Regions from separate parts of the Priestia sp. SB1 genome, predicted to be linked through region 1. Evidence: riboswitches for the same ligand, from Rfam matches in the RefSeq annotation. Region 1 holds a riboswitch; each other region holds the start of a gene.
The links. A riboswitch is a leader RNA that binds a small molecule or an ion and turns the genes downstream of it on or off. The one in region 1 is predicted to bind ZMP and ZTP.

Region 1 (10,943 bases):
AATTTTTTCTCAGCGACATTCACAAAAATATTTTTTAGAGAAGGGAAATGTTTTTCCACACTTTCTCTTTGGTCATAAGTGTACAGAAACTGTAAAATATCCAGTAAATCTTTTGCACCATTTTCTCCTACAATACCTAATTCGGCTAATAAGAATTTCCCTACATCGTATAGATGGGCTTGTTTCGTTATCGGCTGGCTTGAAGGGGGAGCGTGATGGGCTGTCGCTAAACTATTCAAGGAGGTTTTAATATCATCGATTGATTTCTCAAGAGAGATTCGTTCAATTACTTTTCGAATAACCGTTAAAATTTCAATTCGATTAATTGGTTTTGTAATATAGTATTCAATTCCTAATGAATAGGCTTCTCCTATTAATTCTTTGGACTCTACCTGTGAAATCATAATCATTTTTCCTTTAAATGAATCTTTTAAATGACGGATCGTTTCGATTCCATCTCGTCCTGGCATAAGTAAATCAATAAATAAAATATCAATCTGCTTTAAATTTAACGTAGAGGCATCTAAAAAGCTGCCGTCTACGACTTCTTCTACAACTTCTCCTAAATCCTCATCTTCAATCAGCTGACTGAGCGTTGAACGAATGGCTGAATCATCATCTGTAATACAAAATCGCATAAACTCATCCTTTCTGAATTAGACTACAAAGAGGTATTTGAATGATAAAAATCATCCCTTTATCTCCTTGTTTAGCTTCAATCGTACCTCCAAGTTCTTGAACAATATCTCTTACGTAAGAAAGGCCAATTCCAGTAGAGGGATTTCCAAATTGATCGTATTTTGAAGTGAAACCAGGTTCAAAAATAGCTTTTTCGTACTTCAAAGGCACGCCAGGACCATCATCTTGTACATGAAATTCTACAAATTCAGCTTGTCTATGTACGGATAAAACAATCATTCCCTCATCTTTAATCGCCTCCACTGCGTTTGCTACCAAGTTATTAATGATCGATAAAATTGTGTAAACGTGGTAGCTGAAATGTTCCCCGGTGACAGAGGAAAAAAAGCTAATTTGTTTGTGAAGAGAATCGGCATATTTTTTGTTGATGCGTACGATCAGCTCGATTAATTCCTCTGCTTTCATATAATTTTGGAAACTTTCATTTGAAATTGTTTTAGATAAGCCCGCAAAAATACGCTGGTTGTCTTTTTTTACTTCGTGAATATCTCCGGCAATCCGAAGCGCTTTTTTACTGAGCGATTGGTTAAGCACAGAATGATCTTTTTCCTGCTGATGTAATACACGGTATAAATCGTACGAGGCTTTTGTAATCACTTCTGTATTATGAAGGGTCTTTTTTAAATGAACGGTTTCTTCATAAAGGCTTGTAATAAGCATTAGCATGTGCTCATTTTGTTTGCGAATTTGACGTTCTCGTGACTGTGATTCATAAATTGTCATCATATTAAAAAAGCTAAGTACAATGAAGCTGTGAGCAAAAGCAATAACGGCCATGTCTGATAATGAATCGATATGAATGGTTGTGTGCAAAACGATATACTGCGCAGTTAGTTCGACTATATCAGCAGCTATTTCAATGATGAGTCCAATTAATCCAATCACAATAGCACTATAGTTCATGCGGCTTACTTTAAAAATAAAAAATAAAAGTGCATACGTAAAGTAAAAGAAAAACGTAGGGTAATGCGTATGTGCAGAAGCCGCAAATTGAAAATGATCGAGCGTGATATAATCGAGCATGATGCGAAAGAGAACGACGCTTAAAGCGATTAACAAGCCGCCAGATAAAACGGTTTTCCGTTTTAAAAGCAATAGGAAAAAGAAAAATGTTGGAGCTCCAAATGTAATTCGAAATGTTTCATTTAACGGATAAAATTTTAGCTCTCCCGCCAGCGGAACAGTAATGAGCATGAGCAATAAAATGTACGGATCTTTTTGAATGAAAGATTTAAAATTCAGATAATTACACCTCCTGAAGTGATTCGTGAATTAGTATACATTGTGATAGCGTCCAGCACAATGGAGAAGAGTACCAAAGATAAAAATATAATTCCAAAAAGTTTTGTAGGTTTTTGTATGCTCTTGTAGGTTGCATTGTACATTAAAAACGAAAATGAACTCCCGCTTTATGAAAGCGCTTTAAAATAAAAAGTTAATGAAGTGATGAGGTGATTTTAATGAAAAGAGAAATTGAACAGGAAATGTCTTACTTACAGGTCACTGCAAAAGAGCAGTTACACGAGTGGGTAGAGCAAATAAAAGAATTTTCGTCAGAAGGAAAAACGGCTGATTATATCCCCGCTCTGAAAGATATGGACTCGTCTCAATTAGGTATTTGTTTGATTGGTGCTGACGGAACGGTTATCCAGTCTGGGGATTATGAAGCGGTATTTACTCTTCAAAGTATTTCTAAAGTCATTAGCTTTATAGCAGCTTGCTTATGCTGCGGCATTCCCTACGTACTAGAGAGAGTAGATGTAGAGCCAACTGGAGATGCATTTAATTCTATTATAAGACTGGAAATGCATAAACCAGGAAAGCCGTTCAATCCTATGATTAATGCCGGTGCTTTAACGGTTTCATCTCTTTTATCTGGAGAGACGGCAAAAGAAAAACTAAGCTATTTGTTTGATGTAATAACAATGCTTACCGGGAAAACACCACTCATTAATGAAACCGTCTTTGAATCAGAATGGCAAACGTCTCATCGAAATCGTGCGCTTGCCTACTATTTAAAAGAAACAAACTACTTACAAGGAGAAGTAGAAGAAGTTCTAGAGGTTTACTTAAAGCAGTGCTCAATTGAAGTAACGACTGAAGATATTGCGCTGATCGGATTAATTCTGTCATTAGACGGATATCATCCAGTGTTTCACAAACAAGTAATTCCAAAAGAAGTGGCTAAATTAACAAAAGCGCTTATGCTTACATGCGGTATGTATAATGCCTCAGGAAAGTTTGCGGCATTTGTTGGTATGCCAGCTAAAAGCGGTGTATCAGGAGGAATCATGTCATTGGTGCCACCTAATACGAAAAAGCAGTCTCCATTTCCAGACGGATGCGGTATCGGAATTTACAGTCCAGCTATTGATGAGTACGGGAATAGCGTAAAAGGCGTTACGCTGCTAAAAAAAATCGCAAAAGAATGGGATTTGAGTATTTTTTAGTCTATTTACGTACTATTCATTCGCTTCAATAATATAAACACCAAGAGAAAAAACTTTCATGTTTTGCATTTGTTCTACCAAATTTTTTAATGAGGTGATAGGCGTGCAACAAGCAATCGAAAGTGTAATTAGTGTCATCAATGATTTTTTTTGGTCGAATTTATTAATTATTTTACTTGTATCAATCGGTATTTATTTTACGATCCGCTCTCGTTTTTTGCAGTTTCGCATGTTGAAAGAAATGGTACTTGTTTTGAAAGAAGGACGAGCGGCTAAAGATGGGGGAGTCTCCCCGTTTCAAGCTTTCTGCATAAGCATGGCAGCTCGAGTAGGAACAGGAAATATTACCGGTATAGCGATTGCTATTGCTCTTGGTGGCCCCGGTGCTGTATTTTGGATGTGGATTATTGCCATTATCGGTTCAGTATCAAGTTTTGTAGAAAGTACACTCGCTCAAATCTATAAGGTAAAAGGGTCAAACGGATTTCGAGGAGGACCCGCTTACTATATGGAAAAAGGGTTAAATAAAAGATGGATGGGCGGGCTATTTGCTGTACTCATTACACTGTCATTTGGCCTGGTGTTTAACGCTGTGCAGTCTAATACGATTACGCTGGCATTTGAGAACTCTTTCGGAACGAGCCGCTTATTGATTGGGATTATTATGACAGTTATATTTGCGATAATTATTTTTGGCGGGATCAAACGCATCGCCAAGATATCGGAATACATCGTTGTCGTATTAGCCGTTTTATACATTGGAATGGCTCTGTTCATCATCTTTAAAAATATTGATCAAATGCCTGCCGTTCTATCTCTAATTGTGAAAAATGCATTTGGATTTGAACAGGCGCTTGGGGGATCAATTGGTGCAACGTTAATCAACGGAGTAAAGCGCGGACTGTTTTCCAATGAAGCAGGGATGGGAAGTGCTCCCAACGCGGCTGCAACTGCAGTGACGAGTCACCCAGTTAAACAAGGTCTTATCCAAGCATTTGGTGTCTTGACGGACACACTTGTGATTTGTACAAGCACAGCATTTATCGTTCTCTTATCTCCCGCCTATAAGCAGGGACTAAGCGGCATTGAATTAACGCAAGCTTCTCTTAGTACACATATCGGTTCTTGGGCATCAGGATTTTTAGCTATCATGGTATTTCTATTTGCTTTTAGTACGTTAATTGGCAATTATTATTATGGAGAAACGAATATTGAATTTTTAAATTCAAATAAGATGTGGCTTTGGTCTTATCGTGTAGGCGTTTTAGCGATGGTTATTTTTGGGTCGGTTGCTCAGCTTCAGCTTGTATGGAATCTGGCAGACTTATTTATGGGGATGATGGTAGTGGTGAATTTAATTGCTATTTTTCTATTATCTAAAGTGGCGTTTTCTGCCTTGCATGACTATACTCAGCAGAAAAAGGAAGGGAAAAATCCAGTCTTTTATAAAGATGCATTAGAAAACAATCAGAATATTGAATGTTGGGAAAGAGAATCGACTTCATCCCCTTCTGAAAAAGAGAATATTATCTAAAAAAAGTTCAGCCAGTTGGCTGAACTTTTTTTTATGCGTTTTTCTTTAATTCAGTTTGCGTAGTGCCTTTAGAAAATAATGTTTCTTTCACGCCATTTGTTGCTGCTTTGGTTTTTGCAGCAAAGATTGGATTTAAAATAAAAACTACGAGTAGGTTAGATAATAATCCCCAGAACCCTTCATAAAGGCCAAATGAATTTCCTGTGGCATGAACGGTAAACGTTACAACCAGCCCTACTACTAATCCAGCAATCGTACTTTCTTTCGATTGATTTCTCCAAAACAGGCTGATAACAATAGCCGGGAAGATTTGTACCATGCCGGATACCCCTAGTAACTGTAGGGAAACAAGTGCTTGTGGGAATAATAAACCGAATAAAAGTGCCAGTCCAATAACAACAAAAACCATAGAACGAGTAACCATTGTTAATGTTTTACCCTGTACATTTGGATTAATTAAATCTCTAAATATATTATTTGCAAATAAGTTAGACGCTCCGATCGCCATGATAGAACATGGAATTAATGAAGCAAGAGCAATCGTTGCATAAGCTAACCCTTGGCCAATGCCACCATATGAATATTGAATCAAGGTTAATAATGCTAATCTAGGATCCGTTGTATCTTGAGGTAATACTTGATAAGCAATAAACCCTAAGAAGATGACTAGAATTAAAACAATATTGTAAAGAGGTAAGAAGACAGCATTTTTACGAAGCGAATCTGCACTTTTAGCAGTGAAAACACCTGTAGCAGCGTGGGCCCACATGAATAAAGCTAAAGCAGATACGAGTGATGCTGTAATAAACCATGGAATGCCCTTAGGTCCTTGTGTTGGGATCGTTAATAGCTGAGGTGCATCCTTTGCAACATTGTCAATCATGTTGCCCCAGCTTCCAAAATGCATAATTGGCAGAGAAACAACCATAAATAACATAATCGCCCATACCAAAATATCTTTAATAATTGCCGTATAAGTGGGACCTTTAATTCCGCTGAAAAAAGTATAAAGAGCCACAAGAAAGAATGAAAGAATAACGACAGCTTTTACATTAATGTAGCCAGTTCCTGCAACGCGAAGAGTATCTTGAATACCGCTAAGCTGAAGATCAATATATGGAATAAGCATCAATACACCTACTATGGCAATTAAAGAGGAGAGAAATTTACTGCTAAAACGTTCTCTAGCATAATCAGCAAGTGTAGTAAGTTTGTGCTTTTTAGCAACAGTCCAAAGTTTTGGAAGAAAAAAGTATGAAATTAAAAAGGCTAAAACAGAGTAAGGAATGGCAAAAAATGCGATGCTTCCTCCTTGATAAGCTGTACTTGTAAGACCTAGGAATGTATAAGCAGTATATAAATCTGCTCCTACTAAAAGCCAGACGAGCAGGCTTCCAAAACGTCTTCCCCCTACAGCCCACTCTTCAACGGAGCTTCTAGATGATTTGTCACGTCCTGCTATAAAGCCAATGGCGATAACGACAAGAACAATTGCTGATGTGATTAAAAGTGCGGTTAAATTTCCTTGCATTATTCAATGTCCCCCCAAGATTTTTGTAAACGATAAATGATAAATGTACACACAGGCGTTAAGAAGACCCATAAAAATAACCATAAATGCAAAATAGGTAATCCAAAAATAATTGGATGAATGTTATTTACAAAAGGTAAAAAAGCGAATTGAGCAATAAACGGAATGATGAATAAAATAAATATTATGAATTTTCTGTTCAATTTTTACTCCTCCTCTAAAATTTATCTAACAATGTTCACTATGATAGCAAGTCTGACATAGTAAAGCAATAAGTTTTTTGAAAATTTCGTTATAAATTACGAAAATTTTTTTAGAAAAACAAAAAAAGGGTATGAGAAGAAGATATTTGAAATGATTAGGGAAGAAAAAGCAGGGGAGAACCTAAGCGCAGTTGCCTTTGAAACAAAAAAAGAACGGAAAAGAAGAAAGGTAGTTTTCTCGATAAGATAAAGTATATTGCTATTGCATTAAAGAAAAAGAATTTGTATGTTCAAATATAGATTTATGGAAGCTATAAAAACGAGCAAATAAAAAAACTAGACAATAAGTGCTTGTCTAGTTCCACCACTCTGTCAATGGTCCTTTGTCGCCATAAACAGGATCTGTTGTAGGAATAGGTACTTGTGCAATTTCATCAAATACGTGAGGGCGATCCGTTTGTTTTCCTGTTCGTAAGTTGTAATCCATGCCCTCTGGATAAGCTCCAACCACTTTAAAATCAGCAGTTGACTGCAGACGCATATGTCCTGTACCTGCAGGGAGTACGAGTACATCCCCAGCATGCACCACGATATTTTCTCCCATATGTCCACCTAGTTTTAAGCGTGCAGATCCGCTAATTACACCTAGTGCTTCATGAGAATTGCTGTGGTAATGGTGAAAATCATATATGCCGCCTACCCAGCTGTTTTTCCAGTTGTGAGAATTAAAAATGCTCTCTACTTTCTCTTTCTTACTAATAAATACATGTTCATACAACAAAACTGGAAGACGAGGGTGATTTGGAATGGTTCCGTCGTCATCAAAATAAAGAACTTTTACATTTGCATAATTCATAAGCATCCCTCTAACAATCTTTTTTCGTAATTTTCCCTGTTTTTTGCTTGCGTAAACAGAGAAGTTTGCTCGAAGTACTTCATTCGTTGCGAAGTGCATGATATGTAGGTGTTAACGTTTTCCCAAAAGAAGTCTCCCACTTCAAGCGTAGCTAAGTGGTGGGCAGTTTACTTTAGTATCTTTTCTTCATATTGTATATAAGTAAAGGGGCTAGTGCAAGAATTCTATGGATATATAGATGTTAATTCGTATTTTGTAAATGAATAATATATATTAATATAATTTTTAGAAGATGATATGCTCGTGAAGTAAAAGAATCAAATAATAAGCAAGGTTAGAGTTTTAGTTGTTTTTTGTAATTAGGAAGAGATTTTAAGAGTATTTATTCGGAATTTTACGAATAATTAATTACTTTTGTAAAAGTAATGTAAACATTTTTGTGTATTGAGTAATAGTAATGAATGTTATATACTGATAAAAAATATATTCCTATATGTGACTGGCGCAACATGGATGACCATGGGGGAGCATATAGCGTATAAGCCGCGCGCCTGGGCAAACACTTGAGAAAATTTCGCAAGTGTTTTTTTTATTTTCCTAGGGAAGAGGAGTAGATTTGGATGAGCAATATGCAAAGGAAGATGGGAACATTTGCTTTAACCATGACAGGCATAGGTTCGATTATCGGTTCAGGATGGCTGTTTGGAGCATGGAAAGCAGCTCAAATTGCAGGACCTGCGGCTATTTTTTCATGGGTTATTGGAATGGTAGTTATTTTGACCATTGCCCTATCGTACGCTGAACTGGGCGCGATGTTTCCGCAAGCAGGGGGGATGGTTAAATATCCTCAGTATTCACACGGATCATTTATTGGATTTTTGGCTGCTTGGGCTAACTGGATTTCAATCGCTTCAACGATAACAGTGGAGGCTATTGCATCTGTGCAATATATGAGTACTTGGCCGTGGAAATGGGCTCGCTGGACTCATGAATTAGTAGACAATGGCATTTTAACGTCCAAGGGGTTGGCAGTTGCGTCTCTGTTATTATTCATTTACTTTTTTGTGAACTATTGGACGGTAAATCTCTTTGCTAAAGCAAACTCATTTATTACGATTGTTAAATTAATTATTCCTGGTTTAACGGCAGGGGCTTTATTTTTTGCTGGTTTTCATAGCGGGAACTTTTCAAGTGAGCATGGGGTAGCACCTTACGGATGGGCGAGTGTTTTAACGGCAGTGGCAACATCAGGTATCGTGTTTGCATTTAATGGTTTTCAAAGTCCTGTAAATATGGCAGGAGAAGCAAAGTCACCTAATAAATCGATTCCGGTAGCTGTAATTGGTTCAATTTTTATTGCTGGAATTGTATACATTATATTACAAATTGTTTTTATCGGAGCAGTAAGTCCGTCATCAATTGCGGATGGATGGAATCATTTGAATTTTAATTCTCCTTTTGCTGATTTAGCGATTGCGCTTGGAATTAACTGGCTAACAATCGTGTTATACGCAGATGCATTTGTTTCTCCTTCCGGCACAGGTGCTACATATACGGCAACGACTTCTAGAATGTTATACGGGATGCAACAAAATGGATATTTGCCAAAGATATTTGGTACTCTTCATCCACTTTACAATGTCCCGCGCCCAGCTATGTGGCTAAATTTAGCAGCCTGCTTTTTGTTTCTCTTTTTATTTAGAGGATGGGGTGTCTTAGCAGAAGTGATCTCAGTAGCGACGCTTATCTCCTATATTATGGGCCCTGTAGCGCTTATAACATTAAGAAAAACGGCTTCACACTTTTACCGTCCATTTTATTTAAAAGGGGCATCAGTTATTGCGCCATGCGGCTTCGTTTTTGCTTCTTTGACGCTTTACTGGGCAAGGTGGCCACTTACAGGTGAAGTGATTTTTATTATGGCAATTGGCCTGCCAGTTTATTTTTATTACCAAGCGAAAAATAAATGGGTGGGCTTTAAAAAAGAATTTTTAACCGGGGCTTGGATGCTTATCTATTTAGCGTGCATGATTTTTATTTCCTACATAGGAAGCGAAAAATTCGGAGGCAAAAATATTTTACCTTTCGGATGGGATATGCTAGTGATTGCTTGCGTATCATTAGCCTTTTATTACTGGGGAATTAAAAGTGGCAAATCTAACCGATATATGAAAGAAGCTGAACAAATCAATCAAGAAAATTTTAAATCTAAATAAAAAACACGAGCCGGTGCTCGTGTTTTTATTTAGATAAATGGAGAATTTAGACTTAGTTTTTATCAAAATATTGTAAAAAACATAGATTTTAAGGTTTAAGGATTTACACAGAGGGAACCTTTATTTGGGATAAAGTTCTAAAAAAACAAAATAAAGGGGATTGGACAGCTGTGAAAAAAATGAATGTTTTGGCTTTGGTTTTTGTACTTATGCTAGTATTAGCGGCTTGTAACAGTTCTAAGGAAACGGGAGGATCCACTTCGGCTAAAAATAAGGCGATTGAAGCATCTATTGACAGCGCTTCTTATATTTTAGTAGATAGTGATGAAGGAGCTACAAGTGAAGAAAAGGGGCTGTTGAAAGTTGATTTAAAAGTAAAAAATGTATCCAAAAACAGTATATCTTTATCGGATTACGACGGTGTGTATTTATATGAAGGAGATGAACAATTATCTCCAAAAACGGGAGTGAACAGTAGGGAACTTGGACTAGAAAGCAGTTCATCTGACAAGATTGGCGCTGGGAAGCAAAAAAAATTAATGTTCGTCTTTGAAGTCAAAAAAGATAAAAAGTACAAAATTGGGCTTCAGCCAAAATCATCTGATTATGATGAAGAAATTGACGAAGTAACATTAACACTGGATACGAAGAAATACGCGAAAAGCTATAATAAGCTGCAAGACCCAGAAAAAGCTCTGCAAGCTTACACGGAAGTTCTTTACTTAAACAAAGAAAATGTAGATTATGATAAATATGTAACAGCGGACAAAACAGCTGTCAGAGAAGAACAGAAAAAAGCGTTTAATGAGGAATTAAAAGGTGCGTTTTCTAATAGTTTAACCGATAAAGCAAAAAAAGATTTTTTTAACATGTATAAAGATGTTTTGAAAGAAAAAGCAAGCGTAAAGACAAATGTGATTGCCAATGCAAATAATAAAGCTGTAGTAGAAGTGGAGTACACTACTGTTAATTTATCAGACTTATATTCATACGTATCGCAGCTTAAGAGAGCATATACAGATGAAACAAAAGATTACGATACAAAACACTCTGAAGAGTTTGCGGCTTCTAAATTCAAAGATATTGTAAATGAATTAGAAACGAAAGAAGGAAGTCGTCCGCTACGAATTTTTATGGTGAAAGAAGATGGGAAATGGACTGTGAAGTCAAGTGACCTATACAGTGACTCTTTAGGTAAAACGTTTGGATCAAGCTACATTCGATAGACAAAAAAGAGGCTAGGACAAAAATAGTTGAGCCCAAGTAAAAAACGAACCATTCATCAATCTGTTTGATGAGTGGTTCGTTTTTTTGCGATGGTGCATATCGTTTTATTTGTTTCGTTCCTTCTAGCAGTTGATTGGAGGGCAAGGCGAAGACTCCTGCGGGAAAAGCGGAACAGGTGAGACCCCGCAGGAGCGTAAGCGACGAGGAGGCTCAGCGCCCGCCCGCGG
Region 2 (10,943 bases), on a different contig from region 1:
TGCCATCTCTCTTTACTTAACTCCTGCGCTGTCCTTTTTCTTAGCGTGGCTGCTTTTAAAAGATATCCCGAGTGCAGCTTCCATTGTTGGAAGCATCATTACGTTATGCGGCGTGTTGCTTACACATAGTAAAAGAGAGAAAGTTCACAATGCAAAGGTAATGCGTAGGGCTTAGGGAATTCTCTTAGATGCTATGTTTTTTATTTATATATTTTATTTAGAACATACTTTAATTTCTTCTTTTTGCAGTTTAATTAATAATTAATATAAAAAATCGCCTTTCTTTAATGTTTGAAATTTAAAGAAAGGCGATTTTTTATATAGTTTCTAATTCTGCTTTTATTTTCCCAGCCACTGCGTGAGTCAGCTGCTGAAGATCGTAAATCTCTTCTCCTGAAAGTACTACGTGCCCGTTTAAAACGTGGTTATGTTTATATGCTCGATACGTCACTTCAATACTTTTTATCGCACGCTCTACTTCATTATTCACCATAATGCTTTCATAGTGATAGGATAGTGTTTCAATTCGAATCTGCGTATTTTTCATATTCATTCACCCTCCATGAGCCATTGACTAAAAATATGACTGTTAGAGGTCGACTATACATAAAAACTTTTTTGTTGCCACCTGATTTGTTATTTAGAACATATTTTAATTACTTAATTGATGTCTGCTCTTCTTTTTTATAAAACCTCAAAATAAACCCCTACTCTTCAGAGCGGGGGTTTATTGCTTGTAGTACCAGCCTTTTTTATCTAAAAATTGCTTAACTTTTACAAAATCCAGTCCAGCTGCTGTGAGTTCAGCTGACGGATTACCTATTGCATGTACGTTTAATTCACTGTCAATTCCTTCATTTTTTAAGAAAGCACGAAACTCTGTTTCCATGTCTTTACTTAATCCGCCTGTTTTAATTGTAACTGGGATAGGTTCTACGTCTTTCATTTGCACGAATCCGCCTGGAACAGCCCATGCTGCACTCGTATAGCCATATACGCTAAATACCGTGCCTTTTTTTATAGTTCTGAAATTCTCTGTTACATTCGCATACTTGTAGACTCCAATATCCTTCTTCGCTTTTACTTGAAAAGAATATTTATCTCCGAGTGAAGTAACCTTTGGTAATGATTCTTCTATAGGATTACTTACACCCTTAAGCAATTCCATCATTTTAGCTAATGTTTTCTCATCAGCTTTTCCAGTTGACGTTAATCCATACTTTTCTTGAAAAGCTTTAACAGCTGCAACAGTTTCACTGCCATATTGGCCATCGGTTCCTTGCTGGGAAAGCTCAAATCCTAATTTAATTAAGTTTTGCTGCAGTTCTTTTACAGCTAGTCCGCTATCACCTTGCTGCAATTGTGCTGAGGGATTATTATTATCCACCACCGTAATGCCTGTATTAATACTATTAAAGAAGTCCAGATCCATTTCATTGATATCAACATTGCCGTTAATTCCTTTTACTTTTCCTTGATCTGTATATTGGAACATAGCCCATCTATCCCAAATGGCCGTATCACCTGGATTAGTAAATCCCTTGGAACGGTTACTTCCACTGTAACGAGCTATCCATAGCGGATATCTTGCCACGGCGCTTGTAAAATTGGATTTAATAAAACTATACCCGGTGTAAAGAATAGGCGTAATACTTGTTTTCCTTTCAATATATTCCATCCATCTAACTGCAAAGGCTGTGACCTGCGCTTTTGTTTTCCCTTTATTTTCTTCCAAATCTAAGCAATGAGGCAAATCAACCTTCATGCTGCCTAATTTATTTAAAAAGAAATTAACTTCCGCAATAGGATCATTATCAGCATGAGCAAAGTGATAAAAGCCTACACGTAGACCTGCATTTTTTGCTCCTATATAATTATCATATGATTTTTTATCTAAGAAGGTTGTACCTTCTGTTAATTTAATATACGCGCCTTTTACCCCATCCGACGCCACTTTTGCCCAATCAATTGTTCCGTTGTGATGAGAAACATCAATGACCTTAATATTTTGATTATTACGGTTTTGCATTGCTATCACTCCTTCATACAAACTATGAATAAAAAAGGAAATGGCAACTGATACAGGCCTATTAAATAGATATTAGGCTTTATAAAAAAACGTACAATAAGAAGGGCTTTTGGTAGCCTTACCTTATTATAAGAAATGAATTTGTGCAATTTCATAACGTTAGGAGAGCTATATTCGTTTATACTAATAATATGAATATATACTGTATAAAAAATGGAGGAATATGATGTCTTTAATAAAAGAAGCACGTAGGTATGCAGAACATGCTCATACCGGCCAAGTGCGTAAGCTGTCTGATAAACCTTATATCGTTCATCCTATTAACGTAGGTAATATTTTAGAAAAAGCAGGTTTTAGTGAAAAAGTAATAGCAGCAGCTTATCTGCATGATGCTGTAGAAGATACAAGTGTAACACTCGAAGAAATTGTACAAAGATTTGGCTTAGAGGTAGCAGAGATTGTTGAAGCTCATACAGAAGACAAATCCAAAAGCTGGGAAGAACGTAAACAGCATACAATTCAAATTGTGAAAACTGGTTCTTTTGAAGTGAAATCTTTAATTGTAGCAGATAAATTAGACAATTTACGGTCTTTAAAAGAAAGCTACGATCAGCAAGGAGATACAATTTGGAATAGTTTCAAAAGAGGATTCGAAAAACAGAAATGGTACTACGAGTCCATCAGCAAATACGCTGAAAAAGGATTGGAACCAAGCCAAATTCCAAGTTTTTTTAATACGTACAAACAAGAAGTAAATGATTTTTTTAGAAGTTAATATTCATATGAAGAAATTAGAAAACACTGAAAATAACTATTGCGAACGCGCGTCATACGTATTAAAATATAGTAGAGTCAACAGGCAATAAAGACTCTACATAAGCGGGACTGTAGTTCAGTGGGAGAATACTTGTCTGGCAGACAAGGGGTCGTGGGTTCGAATCCCATCAGTTCCATAAAACCAGTCGCATCAAGAGTTTAAAACACTTTAAAACTCTGCCGGATGGAATAGGTGTAATACTATTTCATCTGACCTCTTCATGATTTCCATGAAGAGGTTTTTTATTTTCTTTTTACGATTGATCCTCATGATTTTTATGATTATTCTTTTCACTGCTCCTGCTTACAATTTCTCTAAGTTCGCCCTCGTCGCCTTTTGCATTGATGATTTCAAAAAGCTGATTCAGCCCTTCACTTGTTTCATCGTTTGGTTCTTTGCTCATTTTATCCCCTCCTTTTGCTTCTAGGATGCCCATTTTTTTCGCATTGTTTCATATAAAAAGCAATTTATCAATATTAATTGGCCGTAAAAGTATACCTTTACGACCCTTATACAATTACTGTTTATACAGATATACTCAATCAATTCTTTAAATTTTGCAGGGTTTTATAGGGTTTCTAATACTCATCTATAATAAAATGATCATCACAAACTTCGTTAAAATCGTTCTCTTCTTGGAGATCTCCTTCTTTATCTTTAGATATCTCGGTTTCTTGTGTAAATAGTCTAAAAACCTTGTTTAACATTGTTTCACCTCGTATCTTTCATTAATACATTCAGTATGATTCATTTATATGAAGCCAGTATGAATTGAAACGTAAGATAATGTGAATGTAGACATGAACGTGAGATGTTAAGCATGCTTATATCCTGGACAAAAAAGTTACTTCATTCTACTTATGTATTATCGCTTTGCTTCTTGAGTCCTCAACTTCTTTAAATACTGTTCAAATCGCTTGCGTAATCGGAATTATACGTTTGCTTGTTTTTCTTTAGTTATATCCACAATCAAACGAAAAAACGCAAGCTATAAAAAAGAACTTTGGATGCTACTGCAAAGTTCTTTTCATAAACACTTACCGTTTGTTAAGAACTGTATTAAATATGAAATAGCTCATACACTTCTCATACAATCGCTAAGACCTATTCAGTTAACAGTCCTTCTTACGTTTTTTCTCAAACCATCCATATGCAATTTCAGCTTCAATTTCTTTATTTCCTGGAGAAACTAAGAAAATAACGTATGAACCGTTGTTTGGAAAGATAAATTTGCCGTCTTCATCACTTACTAATGTACTTTTCGGCGGAACAACACGGTTAAATACGTTTACCCCTTTAGTAGGAAAGCCTTTTACCATTTCTACAAATTTAATTTTCCCTTTTGGTTTTGAACGTAGTGTAGTATTTGCTGGACTCACATTATCTGAAGTTGTTCCTTTTCCAGGGGGGATAGAATTAAACCAAATTTCAGCAGTAAAAGGTTCGTTTGAATAGTTAGTGATAGTAAAAGCATTCACAAATAAATCTACTCCGGAGCCGGAAGGGTTCACTAATCCGCCCGAAGCGTTTCTATTTCCATCAAAACGAATAGGCTCAGTTTGTCCAACAAAATAGTCTCCTTTTAACGATTGATATAAAGGATTAGGTATATTAACGGATTTAATATACGGTTTGCTCGACTCGTAATTTGACATACAATCGTCTCCTTTCTGGACTATATTTTAGGAGTTTTTTCTGTAAATGCTTGGACACATGCATATATAAATATATTTAATCTCTATATAAACGCAAAAAGATAGACCCGGTACTGAGCCTATCTTTTTCTATCGTTTTTACAAAAAATTTCCCCTTGGCCCTTTCCTTACTAATGCCTTCGTCGACTGCTGGTGTATAAACGGATTGTTTTTTTGACTTTATATTGCGATGTTTATTTAATATTCCCACAATCACTTATTCTTAACATAGTAATCATCTATTCTTTTACGGTCATAAAATGAAGAATTTTAATCTTTTTTTCGCAATATTCAACGATATCATAACAGGTTGTGAGGATATCATGTCTAGACAGTTCTATTTCATCCAATACAAACTTTGAAAGCTGCTTTTGCAGAACCTCCAGCTTTTTGCTGTCTTCTTCATCGATCCACAGTCCTTCCGTAATACATACATCTGCTAGTTTGTTAATAGATTGGGCCGTCCAGTTTAAGCCGGCTGAAGAAACGGTTATTGTCAGTAAATCATTTTTTATAGCTAAAATAACCTGACACACATGAGTATAGGCATCAACTTTCTTTTGGATAAATGCTTTGCGAAGCTCTTGCTTGTATTGCTCTTTCGACATCGCTATAGCTACGACAGACGTAATGAAAGTTCCTGCCAGCGCGATGAGTGACCCTATCAAAATCCCTATCATTTCTCCTGACAAAACGTTCACCTCTTTAAAGGTATTTCTATATGCTATGGGACTGAAGGAAATGATATGAGGATAAATACCATGTAAAAACAGCCCTAACTTAGAAAAGTTAGGGCTGAAACACTAAAATATGATGATAACCAAATTAGATAATACGACTTGTAATAATCCCTTCAATTTGACCAATTTTTTCTTCTAGCTCAGGCACAATCTCGTCACTTACTTGATTGTCAATATCGATCATTGTATACGCATATTCACCGCGGCTTCTGTTCACCATATCTGCGATGTTTAAATTGTAGTTTGAGAATACTTGCGTAAGCTGTCCTACCATATTCGGCACGTTGTGATGGAAAGCAGCTACGCGTTTTTTCCCAGTGTAAGGTAGAGATGCATTCGGGAAGTTCACTGAATTTTTAACGTTTCCTGTTTCTAAGAAATTTTTCACTTGACGTGCTGCCATTACCGCACAGTTTTCTTCTGATTCTTGAGTTGATGCCCCTAAATGAGGAATTGGCACAACATTTTTCATGTTCAAGACATTTTGATTTGGGAAATCTGTAATATATCGACCAACTTTTCCACTTTCAAGAGCAGCTTTCATATCTTCTTCGTTTACAAGCTCACCGCGTGAGAAGTTCAAAATATGAACATCAGGTTTCATGATGCTAAACGTTTCTTTATTGAAAACACCTTTTGTGTCGTCCGTTAATGGAACGTGAACCGTAATATAGTCAGATGCTGCAAATAGTTCTTCTAGAGACATTGCACGCTGTACGTTGCGAGACAAATTCCAAGCTGTATTAACAGAAATGAATGGATCAAAACCAATTACGTCCATATCTAAATCAAGCGCGTCGTTTGCTACAAGAGCACCAATTGCACCTAAACCAATAACGCCTAATGTTTTACCTTTGATTTCTTTTCCAACAAACTGTTTTTTACCTGCTTCAACTAACTTAGGAATTTGATCACCTTGGCCGTCTAATCCTTTTGTCCATTCAACTCCAGCAAATAAGTTACGAGAAGAAGCCATAATTGTAGTTAAAACCATTTCTTTTACTGCGTTTGCATTAGCTCCTGGCGTATTAAATACAACGATACCTTGCTCTGTGCAAGCGTCCACCGGTATATTATTAACCCCTGCTCCAGCTCGTGCAATAGCTTTTAAATTTTGGTCAAATGCCATGCTGTGCATGTTAAAGCTACGCACGACAATCGCATCTGGATTTTCGCTGTCGTTGTCAATTTGATAACCTTCTTGATTAAAAACATTTAGACCTTTTTGTGCAATGTTGTTTAATGTTTTGATTGTTTGTACTTTTTCTAATGTTAATGTGCTCATTTTGTACTCTCCTCTGATTATCATCGTAGTTTTACATGTTTTTACCTTTGGATAAAGGAACTTCATTTTTAATTTTTTTAAAAGTCTGGTTTTTTAGCCTACATGTCTGATAACTTCTATATCCTCTCCCCCTAAACAGAAAGAGGTAAGAGATATGTATTAATCCCTTACCTCTGCCCAGGCGAACGGCTACGTCACTATATGCTTCCTCACGGTTATCCGCGTTTCGCCAGTCACATATAGTCTTTGAAATTAAGTATATTCTAGCAAACTCTTTCAGAACGTTCAACCTTTTTTTAAAAGTTTGCTTTTTTCAGTCAAATTTTTAATCTCTTTAGTGAATCTCCTAATATATTGACAAATATCCTAATACATGTTAAATAAAAAGAGTGATTAGCACTCTATCCACTCAAGTGCTAATTATTTTATAAGCCCTATTTGGAAAGGAGAACTTCTTATGTCAAAAAAAGAATTCAAAGCCGAATCAAAGCGATTATTAGAGATGATGATTAATTCCATCTATTCTCAAAAAGAAGTATTTTTGAGAGAACTTCTATCAAATTCAAGCGATGCAATCGATAAAATTTATTACAAAGCCTTAACAGACGACTCCTTGCGTTTTAACAAAGAGAGCTATTACATAAAAGTAACACCAGATAAAACTAACCGTACCTTAACCATTACGGATACTGGAATTGGCATGACGCAAGAAGAGCTTGAAAGCAGTTTGGGCACAATTGCGAGAAGCGGTTCTCTTGCGTTTAAAAACGAAAATGAAACAAAGGACGGGCACACGATTATCGGCCAATTCGGTGTTGGGTTTTATGCAGCGTTTATGGTGGCAGATGTCGTAACAGTGATTAGTAAAGCGTTAGGCAGCGATAAGGCTTATAAATGGGAATCTACTGGTGCCGATGGTTATACAATCGAACCGTGCGAAAAAGAAACGGTTGGAACTCAAATCATTTTAAAAATTAAAGAAAATACAGAAGATGAAACATATGATGAGTATCTAGAAGAATATCGTTTAAAAGAGATCATTAAAAAGTATTCAGACTTTATCCGCTACCCAATTAAAATGGACATAACGGAAAAACGTCCTAAAGAAGGTTCTGATAACGAGCTAGAAGATTATACAGAAGAACAAGTTATCAACAGTATGGTACCGATCTGGAAGAAAAGCAAAAATGAGTTGACTTCAGAAGACTATGAGCAGTTTTATTCAGAAAAACGCTACGGATTTGATAAACCGCTCGCTCACCTCCATATTAATGTGGATGGAACGATTCGCTACAATGCCATTTTATTTATTCCAGAAAATAGTCCATTTGACTACTACTCAAAAGAATTTGAAAAAGGACTTGAACTGTATTCAAACGGCGTCTTAATTATGAATAAATGTGCAGATCTTCTTCCAGACTACTTTAGCTTTGTAAAAGGTATGGTAGATTCTGAAGATTTATCTCTTAATATTTCACGTGAAATTTTGCAGCAAGATCGCCAGCTTCAGCTGATTGCCAAAAACATCGGCAAGAAAATCAAAAATGAGTTAAAAAGTTTGCTTAAAAACGAACGTGAAAAGTACGAGAAGTTTTATGAATCATTTGGCCGTCAGCTAAAATACGGCGTTTACAGTGACTTTGGCAGCAACAAAGATGTATTAAAAGACCTGCTTTTATTCTATTCTTCTACAGAGAAAAAGCTCGTAACACTAGACGAGTATGTATCACGCATGCCTGAGGATCAAAAGTATATCTATTATGCATCAGGAGAATCGTACGACCGCATTGAAAAGCTTCCTCAAGCAGAATTAGTTGCAGATAAAGGGTACGAAATTCTGTATTTTACAGAAGATATCGATGAATTTGCGATTAAAATGTTAATGACGTACAAAGAAAAAGAATTTAAGTCTGTTTCAAGTAGTGACTTAGGGATTGAAGCAGAAGAAGAACAGCTCAATGAGTCTGAGGAAAAAGAGAATAAAGAGCTATTTGACTATATGAAAAAAGCTTTGGCGGGAAAAGTAGGAGATGTGCGCGCGTCTAAACGTTTAAAAACACACCCCGTTTGCTTATCAGCTGATGGTGAAGTAACGATTGAAATGGAGAAAATTTTAAGTGCTATGCCTGATAATCAGCATGTAAAAGCAGAAAAAGTTTTAGAAATTAACGTAAATCATGATGTATTCGCTTCTTTAAAAGATGCATTTGAAAATGACAAAGAGAAACTAGACCTTTATACAAATTTATTATATAACCAAGCTCTTTTAATTGAAGGCTTATCTATTAGTGATCCCGTTGAATTCACAAATGATATTTGTAAAATCATGATATAAAAATCAGGCGCAGAATCATTCTGCGCCTGATTATATGTATGGCATAATAAAAGTAGTTATATAGTAAGAAGCGATAAAAATGGGTACGGGCAGTTCTTCTGTTACTCTTATTGAGTGTTTTCCTTGTTTAAAATGAAAAAGGTCTGATTTAAACTCCGCGACTTTTTCTCTTTTTTGATTAAAAATACACGCTTCCTCTACGGCTTCATGACTGCTTAACATGTAGACGTTATTTCCCCATCTAATTTCTTGTGCTCCTTCGTTTTTAATTATTCCTTTACCTAATAAATCCCCTATTATTTTTCCATTTTCTTTTATCACCCACCGGTGTTTTTTCACGTGATCAATAAACACCGTTCTTCCTTCCCATTGAACTTGTACATGTACCTTTAAGCCGCAGGAAAAGATAGGAAACCAAGAAATAGAATCTAACACTGGAAGTCCATCACGAGTTAAAAAATCAATACTTTTAGTCCACATGTTTTTATGCACTCTCTTAAGTTGTCCGACATTTTCTCCATTTTCATTTGTAACTGCTACGGTCTTTCCCGCTGATTTAAAATAGGGAAGATAAAAGATATATTCTTGCATATAAGCCTCCAAAGATTCTGTACCTTATATTAACAGCATGTACATAGTTATGTTTCTATCTTTCATATATTTCGTTTGTTTCTTTTGATTTCTTACTTTGTTTAAATTGATTTTGATTTTCTTTTAAATGCTTTAGTAAAGCAACAATCAAGAAACTAACAATCACAAGAAGAAGCCAAGAGCTAATTTTACTTATATGAACCATTGTCCACTGCTGCTGTTGATCTGGATACTGCCATGCTCCGAAAAATGTTGCGATATTTTCAGCGATCCAAATGAAAAAGCCAATCAGTACAAAAGACAATACTAAAGGCATGCGATATGTACGTTTGTTAACCGTAAAATATACAAAAGTTCGATAAAAAATAAGTAAAGTAAAAAGTTTTAAAAACCAGCGGAAGTCGTAAATAAAATGATGCGTGAAAAAATTAAGGTAAATAGCCATACTTAGTATACTGACAATCCACGTAGAAGGCCAATTCGTAAGCTTTAATTCAAGCCTTCTCCACACTTGGCACATGTAGCTGGCTACACTAGCATACATAAATCCGCTGTACAGCGGAACTCCCCAGACTTTAGTGAAAGCTTTTTCCGGATAGCTCCATGAGCCCATATGAACTTTGTAGAGTTCTAACGCTAGTCCAATTAAATGAAATACTGCAATGACTTTTACTTCATCAAGCGTTTCTCGTTTAAACATCACCATTAAAACTTGAGTTCCTAGACAGACTAATAAAATAAGGTCATATCTAGAAATGAACGGTACTTCAATTATTTTTGTCATGGCCAATGTAAGAAAAATAATAACAGGAAAAACACAAGATTTTGCTTGTTCTAAACCAAAATAGATTAATTGCTTCATTGTAACATCCTATCTTTATAGTATTCTTTAGTGTGTTCACAGAATGATTCCCTGAAAATTATTGCAGATTTTTCAAATTTATTCAATAAGCATCTCCGCTGTTTTTGCAACTAAACTATCATATCCAGCGGAGATTCGTTTTCTCCGTTAACTTTTCAAAAAATCGGTTACTCTCTGCACATAGCGCTCTTTATCGTAAGATAAGTACAGATAACTGGTTAACTGTACAGGCTCTCCAAAGAAAAAACGTTCATACAGTGTTTCCCTTGTGCCAAACGGACTCATCGTTAAATCCCATGCAAGTCGAAAAAGCTTAATTCGATCTTCTGCACCTCTCGATTTAGCTTGCAAATAACGCGTAATATCTTCTTTAACCAACGAGCGGCACGTATTTTCCGTTGGTATTGCCATTAGTCCGCTTGCACCTAAAAGCTGGATAATCTCTGTAAAGGTAGGATATGTTTTTGAAAATATATTTGCGGCAATACGAAGTGTAGTTTCATTCGGACGCATGTATCCCCATGTATCAATCTCCGCTTCTTCTTCTGCTTTCATCACGAGAGCTTTCATCGTTTCTAACGCAATAATAA
Region 3 (10,943 bases), on a different contig from region 1:
AAGAACAAAAAGAGTTGTATGTAGGCTATTTAGAGCAGTTAAAATCATCTTTAGCTGGTGAAGATTTTAATAAAAACCGAATGAAGATCTTGGCGGGATTAACAAGACTTCGCCAGATTTGCTGTCATCCGTCCCTATTCGTTGAAAATTACGAAGGGTATTCAAGCAAATTAGAGCAGCTGCTTGAGATTACAAGAAATGCGGTTGCCAACGGAAAACGCTTGTTAATCTTTTCTCAGTTTACAAGCATGCTTCATATTATTCGAGAAGAGCTTCAAAAAGAAAATCTCTCATACTTTTATTTAGACGGTCAAACGCCATCAAAAGAACGAGTGGAAATGGCGGATCGGTTTAATAATGGAGAACAAGACATTTTCTTAATTTCATTAAAAGCCGGAGGCACGGGTTTAAATTTAACGGGAGCCGATACGGTTATTTTATACGACTTATGGTGGAACCCCGCGATTGAAGAACAAGCGGCAGGCCGTGCACACCGCATTGGACAAAAAAATGTTGTGCAGGTCATCAAGCTTATTTCTCAAGGAACCATCGAAGAAAAAATTTACGCCTTGCAGCAAAAGAAAAAAGAACTCATCGAACAGGTTATTCAACCGGGAGAAACAATGCTTTCTAGTTTGACAGAAGAAGAGCTCCGAGAACTGCTTAGTATGTAGCAAAGGATGTGTGAGGAATGAAAAAATGGGCGTTTGTATCAGATTTTGATGGAACGATTTCAAAAAAAGATTTTTACTGGATTGTGATTGAAAAGTATTTTTCAGAAGGTGAAGAGCTTTTCCGCCGGTGGAAAGCAGGAGAAATGAAAGATATTGATTTTTTATCTACTGTTTTTCAATCCATTCACCAAGAAGAACCGAAAATTTTAGAAGAAGTAGCGAATATTCCAATTGATAAATACGTGCCCGCTTTTATTAAAGCTGTTCAGAAAAACGGCGGGGATTTTTATATTTTAAGCGCTGGAACAACGTACTATATTAAACCGCTGTTAGATAAATACGGTGTTGAAAAAGTGGAAGTTTATTCGAATGAAGGATATTTCCATCAAAACAACGTTCACTTGCGTCTAGATCCTGCTCACAGATGGCATTCAGAACGCTACGGCATTGATAAATCTGTTGTTATTCAAGAACTAAAAGAGGCATACGAAACGATTTATTTTGCTGGAGACAGCGAACCGGATTCACATCCCGCAAAACATGCAGATGTTACCTTTGCGAAAGATTCTTTGCAAGATTTACTGCGCGAACAAAACGTTTCATTTGTTCCAGTTGAGACATTTAAAGATATTGAGCAATATTTGATGCAACATAATGTAATAAAAAAGTCATAAAAACAGCGGTATTATTTGATTACTTCAAATAATACCGCTGTTCCTATTCCGCCTCCGCTTCCTAAAGCTGCTATGACATATCGCACGTCACGGCGCTTGCTCTCATAAAAAAGACGCGTAGCTAAAATAGCTCCTGATGCTCCATAAGGGTGTCCTAGGGTCAATGCTCCTCCGCGAATATTCACTTTCTCTTCTCGTATTCCCAGTTCTTGCATGCAAGCGACAACTTTAACAGCAAATGCTTCATTGATTTCAAATAAATCAATATCATCTACCGTAAGAGAATTTCGCTTCAAGATATTTTTAATCGCAGAAACTGGTGCAATAGCAGGGTAAAGAGGTGACACTCCTGAAATATCAGCGTCAATAAAACGCAAAACGGGCTGAAAGCCTAAAGCGCGTGCTTTTTGCTCTTCCATCACAAGCGCAATGCAGGCTCCGTCGTTAATTCCACAGCTGTTGGCTGCGGTGACGGTGCCTTCATTTTTTAAAAAGACGGGGCTGGCTTTTTGCAGCAGCTTTGTTAGGTTTCGTTTTTTCATAAATGCTTCATCGTGCATCACGTTTGGAAGAGGAAGCGTTTCTTCTTCAAACCATCTTTTTTCAAAAGCCTCCCAGCTTCTTTTATGACTTAAAAGAGCATATCTGTCCTGCTGATCTTTAGATATATTGTATCGCTGAGCTACGTTTTCTGCTGCAATTCCCATGTCAGGGTCACCAATTTTATCAGGAGAAAAACGTGCTCGTTTTTCAAATGGAGAAGTACTTGTACTTTCAACGCCTCCAGCTAAATAGCACGTTCCTGCACGTGCTTTTATCAAATAGCTGGCCATTCGAATCGCCTCTAAGCCAGCTCCGCACTGACGATCAATGGTCATTCCCGGGATAGAAAAAGGGAGGTCCGCTTCTAAAGCGGATAACCTGGCTACATTTCCTCCTGGACCTACAACATTTCCTAAAATAACGTCATCAATTTCATGTTCAATTCCAGCGCTAAGCTGTTTTAATAAAGGAGCTGCTAGCTCTTGAACATGAAAATCTTTCAGTAGACCTTTTTCTTTTCCAATGACCGTACGCTTCGCTTTTACAATTGCTGCTTGATAGATAAGTCATCACTTCCTTACATAGAAGCCGTGTTCGAACGGCCAGGTACCGCTACTGCTTTTCGAACTTTTGTAATTAAATAAGCCGCGACCACTGCTTTTATACAGTCACCTGGAAGGTAAACGAAGCTTAGCTGAAGGGATTTTAGAAATGGAATGTGAAGCTGCATTGCCTGTATAGGAATGCCACATGCGTATACTAACACAATCCCAAATAACACATTGACAGCAAAAACTTTTGCAACCGTTACATTTTTTAACTTTGTTAACGTCCAGCCAATAAAGAAAGCGGCAAACACATAGCCAATGATATATCCAGCACTCGGACTCAAAAATACCCCAATTCCTCCGCGTCCTCCAGCAAGTAAAGGAACGCCAGCTGCTAGCAAACATAAAAAGAGAAATTGACTTAAAGCTCCTAATCTAGCCCCAAGAATTCCCCCCGACAGCATAACACCCATAGGCTGAAGAGTAATTGGAACGGGTGTAAAAGATAAAAAAATAGGAGGGACAAGTCCTAGAACTCCCATTATAGCTGTAAATAATGCAACGTACGTCATATCTTTTGTTTTCATCGTAAACCTCCGCTATGTATGATAAAACATGACTATCGTATCTTATTAAACTTAAATTAGTCAACTTAATTTTTATTAAAGTTTACATTTTTCTTTTCTCAAACCCGTATTTACGGTACACTAAAAGTAAAATAAAAAGGAGCTTACGGAGTAATGAATCGAATTGAAGAACTAGTTTTTAATCAGTGTCAACAAACGCCGGACAGACTCGCACTATCGGATTCTGTTAATAAACTAAGCTACGGTCAAATGTGGGATCATGTATGCAAAGCTGAAAATCAGCTGAAAGAAAAAGGGATGGAAAAAGGAGAGCTCGTTGCGTTAAGTATGTCAAACAATGCAGAAGCTGTTGTGTCATTTTTAGCGATTTTAAAAGCGGGTGGAATTGTGCTGCTTTTACATAATGAGCTAACAGATGCTGAAGTAGATACCTATTTTTCTATTCAATCCCCGAATTGGCTATGGAAAACATCTTCTTTAACTAACATAACAAAAGAAAAACCAATCCTGCCTATACGGCAAGTGAATGCACTGTCCGATCTATTTTTATTTGGATTTACCTCTGGATCAACAGGGAGACCGAAAGGATTTGTAAAATCGCATCATTCTTGGTCTTCATCATTTCAAGAATGGTCGGACGTATTTTCTTTACAGAAACATGAAAAAGTACTTATCCCCTTACATATTTCGTATTCCGCGCAGCTTTATCCGGTTTTGCATGCGCTTTGCAGCGGCATGCATGCTATCATGCTAGAAGCGTTTACACCTTCTGCTGTGTTTAACAAGGAAGCTAGCTGTATGTCTATTACACCCGCGTTAATTTCTCCTTTGCTTCGGTACATACAAAGCAGACCGAAAGAAAAACGACTTTTGCCAAACACCGTAATCTCAGTAGGAAATAAATTATCGCCTTCCGTTCGAAAGAAATTTTCACGAGCGTTTTCTAACTCCTCTCTTTATGAATATTACGGATCTTCTGAAATGGGATTTGTTACGGTACTTTCACCAGATACCGCTGAAACGCTGCCTCATACAGTAGGCTATCCTATTGACAGTGTAGACGTTTTAATCCTGAACGAACGTGGAAAAGAAGTAGAAAAAGGAGACAAAGGAATACTGTTTGTGAAAACAACTCAAGCATTCGAAGGGTTTATTAGGGACAGCGAAGAAACGAACCGCTCATTTTTTAACGGATATGTTACATCGCATGATATTGCGGTTCAGCTTCCAGACGGAAACATTACCATCGTAGGAAGAGACAAAAATGTAATCAAAAGCAGCGGAAGCTTAGTATATGCTGAAGAAATTGAAGAGCTGCTACTACAAATACCGGGCGTTAGCGAAGCAGCCGTTTTTAGCGTAGCAGATGCTGAACGTTCAGAAGTCGTAGGTGCAGCAATTGTCTTAGAGAACATTTCTCTTTCTGATGTAAGACAAGCGCTGACAAAACGAGTATCCTCTTATAAAATCCCGCGCGTATGGAGAGTTTTAACGTCCTTTCCGCGAATGAAAAATGGTAAAATTGACAAAGCAACGATATACAGCTACTTTACAGAGAAAGAAGGGAAGACATATGATTTCATTTGAACCCGTTACAGCTGACACGATGTATATTGTGTCAGAGATTATCAATTCAAACGAAGCTTATAACGTGTTAGAAAACGGCAAGAAAGAGCGGAGGGAAGAAGAGCTTTTTAAAGAATATATGAATGAAAAAACAGACAGTTATTTTATAAAAGCCGACGATACATACGTAGGGGTTATTGATTACATGAAGCAAAATCCTAACGATGATCATCCGTGGATTGGAGCTTTTATTATTCATAGCGCCTATCACAATTTCAGTTTCGGAACGCAAGCGTATCTAGCGTTTGAAGACAAGCTAAAAGAAGAGGGAATTTCCGTTCTACGTCTTGGGGTTCTGTCTCAAAATCCTAGAGCCAAGCTGTTTTGGGAACGCCTTGGTTTTACCCAGTACGCCACTAAGCCGCTGCATCATAATCAAGTTAACTGCTTGGAAAAAGAACTGTAAGAAAATCCGTGGATTATATCCGCGGATTTTTTATTGTACTGGAATGCAAATGGAAGAGGTCCGTATTTTCACGTGGTAGATGGGTTAAATCCTTATAAAAAAGGTAGATATGATCAAAGAAGCACCCGTTACCCAGAAAATCGTTCAGGATACAAAAAGCGAGGGAAGAACAATAGATAACTATTTAAGAAAAGAATAAAAGTTGAATTAGAAGAATTTCAAAACAAAATAAAGGGTTATCTCAATCAAAAAGTTGTAATTTACAATGGTAGAAAACATGAACAATCTTTTAATTTAATAATTAAATTAAAAGATTTTTATGAAAACTTAGAAAGTGTATTATATTATACAGAAGCTAATAATTCTGAAGCTTATTTCTGGTTCATACTTATAAATGTTGATGAGAAATTTGGCATTTTCATCAGTGAAGATGAGTATGGAATGCACTCAATTTTCTATCAATTTTCTATTGGGGAATTGAATAAAGAAGATTAAATTACAATGTTTAATAAAAACTGTACCTTCGATTATTTTAAATCTAGGTGCAGTTTTTTTGCACTTATTGGTTTCCACATGATTAAGGGTGTTTTGTTTTAACGCACTATCAAGATTCGATTTGAATCCATCATTTTTTTCTAACAAGAACGTTCGCAAAGTTTTATGTGTTTTAGAGAACGTTCGTATAATATCTCAAAACTTAAACGAACGGTGAAAATGATAGATTTTCTATATAAATCAAAAGTTCGCAAAAGTATACTTTTACGGACAATATATTTAAATCTATTATAAAATGTTAAAGTAATTATTATCGTTAATAAAAAAAGAAAGCTACCCCATCGTTGCAGGACGGATAGCTTTTAGGGAATTTATATGTTTCTATTCATAGAAAAGTCTGAATAATTGTACAACAAATTTATAAATAAGGCAATATAGGACAACCTTGAGCATATTTATAAAAGGTGCACTTCTTATACATTAGTTTCTCATCCACCTACTGAGAAAACGTTGATTAATCAACAATGTATAAAAAGCTGCATACTCCGGAAAAAGGGCTCTTGGCAGAACCGTCCTGCATCAAGGGTCCTTTTTTATGGTGTTTTCCGGGAAGAGTGATGAGGGTAACTAAGAATGTATATTTTATACACCTTAAAAATAGAAAAAAACCTATCTCTTCCCAATCAAAAGAGGTAGGTTTTTTCTGCTCTATTGCAGTAAGGATTTTGGCTGATGCCTCACAGCATCTTGTGTAGTTTGTTCTGGTTACGATGTTTTAATTCATATAAAAAGCAAATAACCCTTGAATCAATACATCCAAGGGTTATCTACTAGTTCAATTTATAAGCACATTGAGGTCTCTATAAATCATATGCCTGTTTTTAAAGTCCTATGACTTTTTGTCCTTTTTTAAAAAAACTACCTGAAAATAGAAAAAAACACTGGGACTAACAGTAGTTTGCTCAAATGATAAAAAAGTATTCAATTTAGGCAAGTTACCTAATAGAGAATGAGAACATATAGTGTAGTCAGAATACTTTCGGCTCTGAATCCGTATTTTTTAAAGCTTCCCTGATCTATAAAATTAAAAAGTATTCATGACAACTAGCTAAAGCTTATACATATAGTAAGAGATAAATTGACTAAAAAGGTGATTATTATTCGGAAAATACCGGTTGTTCTAGTCGGAAGTTTATTGTTAAGTATAGGAATTAATGGATTTTTAGTTCCTCATTATTTGTTAGATGGAGGAACAATTGGGATTGCTCTCATCCTTCACTATTATTTTGAATTTCCCACAGGTGTGATGATTATTATTTTAGGTTTTCCATTATGCTGGTTTGCTTGGGTTTATGAAAAAACTTATTTTTATAATAGTTTTTATGGATTAGTCATTTCTTCTCTATTGATTGATTGGTTAGAACCTATTAAAGACCAGTTTCAACTTTCTGTTTTTCCTAGTGTGATCCTTGGAGGAATATGTATTGGGACGGGGATTGGTCTTATGCTTCGATATGAGACAAGCACTGGAGGAACAGATTTACTAGCCCAACTTATATCAAAAGCTTTTTCTTTGAATATAGGAATCGTCATTTTAATTATAGATGGTTTTATCATAACAGCAGGGCTTCCTTTGTTAGGACCTAAAACGTTTCTTTTTTCATGTTCGACAATTTTTATAGGTGGAATCACGACTTCGTTACTTACTAAAAAAGAATAATTTGGATAAAAGTATTGTTAAAATTACTTTTATTATGTAAAATTTTCTTATAAAACAGACTATGTGTTACTGGCGTAAACATGGAGGACCATGAGGAAGCACATAGATAACGGCCGTACGCCTGGGCAAAGTATTTGAATATGAGTTCAAATACTTTTTTTATTTAGAAAGGAGATTTTTTAGTGAAAGAAATTTGTTTACGATATGGGATGAATCCAAATCAAAGTGAAGCTAACGTTCAGAATGCTGAGAACACGCCTATTAAAATTTTAAATGGAGAAGCGAGTTATATTAACTTTCTAGATGCATTAAACGCTTTTCAACTGGTTCGGGAGCTTCGACAGGCTACTGATCAACCTGCAGCTGCATCTTTTAAACACGTAAGTCCAGCAGGTGCAGCTGTGTACTCTCCACTAAATGAGACACTTACTGAATCCTATTTTGTTGAAGGCCTAAACCTGTCTCCTTTAGCGATTGCTTATGCAAGAGCGCGTGGGACAGATAGGATGTCTTCATTTGGAGATTGTGCTGCTTTTAGTGATGAAGTAGATATAACTGTAGCTACTCTCCTCAAAACAGAGGTTTCTGATATGATTGTTGCACCAAGCTACACCCAAGAAGCATTAGAGATTTTGAAACAGAAAAAGAAAGGAAAATATCTAATTTTAGAGATTGACCCAAACTATGTGCCTGATCCAATTGAAAAAAGAACGGTATTTGGCATTACTCTAGAACAACAAAGAAATGATGTACAGATTGGAAAAAAAGTTTTTAATCATATTGTTACGACTCAATGTGATATTCCTGATCATGCAAAGAGAGACCTTCTTGTTGCTCTTATTACATTGAAATATACACAATCAAACTCTATTTGCTTCGCCTTAGATGGCCAAACGATTGGAATTGGTGCTGGACAACAGTCCCGTATTCACTGTACAAGGTTGGCGGCTGAAAAAGCTGATAAATGGTGGTTAAGACAACATCCAAGAGCTCTTAACATGAAGTTCAAAGAAGGCATTTCTCGTGTAGAAGTTAATAACGCAATTGATGGATGGCTGAATGATGATATTACTGAGGTAGAAAATGAACAATGGAAACAGTGTTTTGAAGAGGTCCCTGCTAGGCTAAGTAAGAGTGAAAAACAAGAATGGCTAAAAGGATTAAAAGGCGTTTCATATGCATCTGATGCTTTTCTACCTTTCCGTGATAATATAGATCGTGCAGCTCAAAGTGGCGTTAAGTATGTGATTCAAACAGGAAATTCTTTACGAGATGAACAAGTTACACAGGCAGCAAATGAATATGGAATGATTATGGCGCATTCAGGCATACGTGTATTCCATCATTGAGATATGAATTCAATATAATTAGCCCAATAGAGCCAATACCTTATAGGGGAACTGGCTCTTTTATGACCTTTCCAATAATTTGTGTGTCGTTAACTAACTCTGTATATTGTATATAGTTAAAACAAAAGTATTAAGCCTTTATTTCTTCGCCTGAATTTTGGATTAATTCTTTTGTGGTTAAAACTGTAGCAAACTCATTGTCTAAAGTAGCTAATGACACATTATGTATTTGTTCAGCTGAATAATACGTATTGTCTGCCCCTTTTATTGCAAATGCAGCCGTTGCATCTGAAACTAAGTACGTTTCAAATCCTAAATTACCACTCATTCGAGTAGTAGTTGAGACACAATGTGGGGTTGTTAACCCTACTATTACAACCTTTTCTATTTGGTTTTCTTTTAAATATTTTTCAAGTCCAGTTCCTATAAATGCACTATTTACTTTCTTTTTAAAAATGGGTTCATTTTCAGCTGGGACTGCAATATCTTTAAAATCTGAACTTGGTTTACTAGGATGAAAAATAGAATGGTCGTTATCAGATAAGTGCTTAATATGTATAATTGGGTATTTCTTTTCTCTCCATGTCTTTAGCAGAACTTGAATATTGTCTTCAGCATTGGGATTATTTCTTATTCCCCACTTTTCATCTTCAAAAGCCCTTTGAACATCGATAATAATTAAAGCCGTATTGCTGAAATCTTTTCTCATATGTAATTCTCCTTAACTCTTTTCTACATATTTTAACATTTATGTTAGATTGGTGAATTAAAAATAAGAATTTTATTTAAGTATGTAAACTTCCTAGAAGCAATATTATATACACTTCGAAGAAGAATAGATTTCATAAGTTCAAGCTATATAATATAAGATTTTAATTTGATATAATATTATTTTGAATTTTTTACCACAAAAATCAATAGGGGGATACAATCAAATGAGTAAAAGAAAGGCTTTGTTGCTTGTAGATGTTCAAAACATTATGTTTTCTTATGAAGGTGGGTCTTTATGGAATGAACAGCAAGTACTTAAAAATATTATTTCTCTAAGGGAAAACGCGCACAAATCTAATATACCAATTATCTATATACAACATACAGACCCCAGTTCTGATAGTATGCTTAGTGAAGGAAAAGTCACATGGGAAATCCATCGGGATGTTCGCCCTCTACCAACAGACACAGTTATTCAAAAATCTTCTTGGGACGCATTTTATCAAACAACTTTACATAAAAAACTGCAGGAACTTGAAATCGAAAAATTAGTCATTGCAGGTATGCAAACTGAATTTTGTTTGGATACTACTTGTAGAAGAGCATATAGTTTAGGGTATAAAGAGAATATCTTAGTAAAAGATGCCCATAGCACATTTGATACGGCTGCGCTTTCAGCTTCTAAAATAGTAGAACATCATAATAATATGCTAGGTGGCAGATTCGTTACATTAAAAGAAGTAAACGAAATTATATTTTAAGCTAACAAAAAAACAGGATTAGATAGTGTCTAATCCTGTTTTTTTGTTAGCTTTGAGCTTTTGTGATATATGTTTTAACTGAAGGAGGTTGATATGTATTGAATTGATCTAATAAACCTTGTGGTTTTGTATCTACAAGGGCCATAGAACGATATTTTTCCTGTAGAAATTGTTCTTCTGTCATGTGATTAAATAAAGAAATAAGTGGTGTGTAATAATCATTAATATTTAATAATCCGCAAGGCTTCTGATGTAACCCTAACTGAGCCCATGTAAAAATCTCAAAGAATTCCTCTAGTGTACCTGGACCACCTGGTAATGTAATGAATCCATCTACAAGTTCAGCCATCTTGGCTTTTCTCTCGTGCATAGATTTAACAACAATAAGCTCTGACAGGTTTTTATGAGAAATTTCTCTTTCTTCAAGGAAAGTAGGCATGACGCCAATGACATGTCCGCCAGCTTCTAACGCAGCATCAGCCACAGCACCCATTACCCCAACACTTGCTCCACCATATACAAGCGAAATATTACGTTTAGCAAGTTCTTTTCCCAGGTCCTTTGCACCTTGAATATAAAGGTCAGATGCTCCATTACTTGATCCACAAAATACAGCTATTCTTTTCATAAATATCCCCTCCTATGTAATCACCGTTATTGATTATACATAATAATGGATGATTTGGTAAACTTAGTTGAAGTTAAAAAAGGAAGGTGGAACCATTTAATGAACGTAACAGAATTTCAACAATGGGTAAAGGACTACTACAAAATGAGAGGTTGGTCAGATTTAGATATCTTTATTCGAATAGGTTTTCTTGCCGAGGAAACAGGTGAAGTAGCACGAGC

Region 2: linked by a shared signal. The riboswitch ahead of WKH56_RS16595 (phosphoglycerate dehydrogenase) and the one ahead of WKH56_RS14185 (APC family permease) in region 1 are both predicted to bind ZMP and ZTP.
Region 3: linked by a shared signal. The riboswitch ahead of WKH56_RS16035 (phosphoribosylaminoimidazolecarboxamide formyltransferase) and the one ahead of WKH56_RS14185 (APC family permease) in region 1 are both predicted to bind ZMP and ZTP.

Annotation. Positions count from the first base shown of each region.
Region 1 is NZ_JBBJSS010000003.1:720,094-731,036, reverse strand. Features, by position in the region: gene WKH56_RS14220 (response regulator) at 1-638, opposite strand, end outside; gene WKH56_RS14215 (ATP-binding protein) at 643-1,893, opposite strand; gene WKH56_RS14210 (glutaminase) at 2,160-3,149, shown strand; gene WKH56_RS14205 (alanine/glycine:cation symporter family protein) at 3,253-4,683, shown strand; gene WKH56_RS14200 (sodium:solute symporter family protein) at 4,715-6,214, opposite strand; gene WKH56_RS14195 (DUF3311 domain-containing protein) at 6,214-6,417, opposite strand; gene WKH56_RS14190 (cupin domain-containing protein) at 6,773-7,372, opposite strand; ZMP/ZTP riboswitch at 7,759-7,837, shown strand; gene WKH56_RS14185 (APC family permease) at 7,894-9,489, shown strand; gene WKH56_RS14180 (DUF5105 domain-containing protein) at 9,669-10,715, shown strand; gene WKH56_RS14175 (hypothetical protein) at 10,846-10,943, shown strand, end outside.
Region 2 is NZ_JBBJSS010000004.1:272,767-283,709, forward strand. Features, by position in the region: gene WKH56_RS16555 (DMT family transporter) at 1-175, shown strand, start outside; gene WKH56_RS16560 (hypothetical protein) at 317-547, opposite strand; gene WKH56_RS16565 (GH25 family lysozyme) at 728-2,029, opposite strand; gene WKH56_RS16570 (HD domain-containing protein) at 2,256-2,804, shown strand; tRNA gene WKH56_RS16575 (tRNA-Ala) at 2,911-2,982, shown strand; gene WKH56_RS16580 (hypothetical protein) at 3,100-3,249, opposite strand; gene WKH56_RS16585 (DUF6143 family protein) at 3,959-4,501, opposite strand; gene WKH56_RS16590 (hypothetical protein) at 4,780-5,232, opposite strand; gene WKH56_RS16595 (phosphoglycerate dehydrogenase) at 5,366-6,565, opposite strand; ZMP/ZTP riboswitch at 6,734-6,812, opposite strand; gene htpG (molecular chaperone HtpG) at 7,023-8,900, shown strand; gene WKH56_RS16605 (tubby C-terminal domain-like protein) at 8,931-9,491, opposite strand; gene WKH56_RS16610 (DUF817 domain-containing protein) at 9,547-10,353, opposite strand; gene hpaB (4-hydroxyphenylacetate 3-monooxygenase, oxygenase component) at 10,501-10,943, opposite strand, start outside.
Region 3 is NZ_JBBJSS010000004.1:169,344-180,286, forward strand. Features, by position in the region: gene WKH56_RS16000 (SNF2 helicase associated domain-containing protein) at 1-674, shown strand, start outside; gene WKH56_RS16005 (MtnX-like HAD-IB family phosphatase) at 692-1,348, shown strand; gene WKH56_RS16010 (acetyl-CoA C-acyltransferase) at 1,360-2,454, opposite strand; gene WKH56_RS16015 (biotin transporter BioY) at 2,469-3,026, opposite strand; gene WKH56_RS16020 (class I adenylate-forming enzyme family protein) at 3,180-4,613, shown strand; gene WKH56_RS16025 (GNAT family N-acetyltransferase) at 4,600-5,058, shown strand; gene WKH56_RS35145 (YxiF family protein) at 5,254-5,553, shown strand; gene WKH56_RS16030 (YitT family protein) at 6,692-7,273, shown strand; ZMP/ZTP riboswitch at 7,329-7,407, shown strand; gene WKH56_RS16035 (phosphoribosylaminoimidazolecarboxamide formyltransferase) at 7,456-8,622, shown strand; gene WKH56_RS16040 (cysteine hydrolase family protein) at 8,753-9,331, opposite strand; gene WKH56_RS16045 (cysteine hydrolase family protein) at 9,558-10,094, shown strand; gene WKH56_RS16050 (LOG family protein) at 10,141-10,722, opposite strand; gene WKH56_RS16055 (MazG nucleotide pyrophosphohydrolase domain-containing protein) at 10,822-10,943, shown strand, end outside.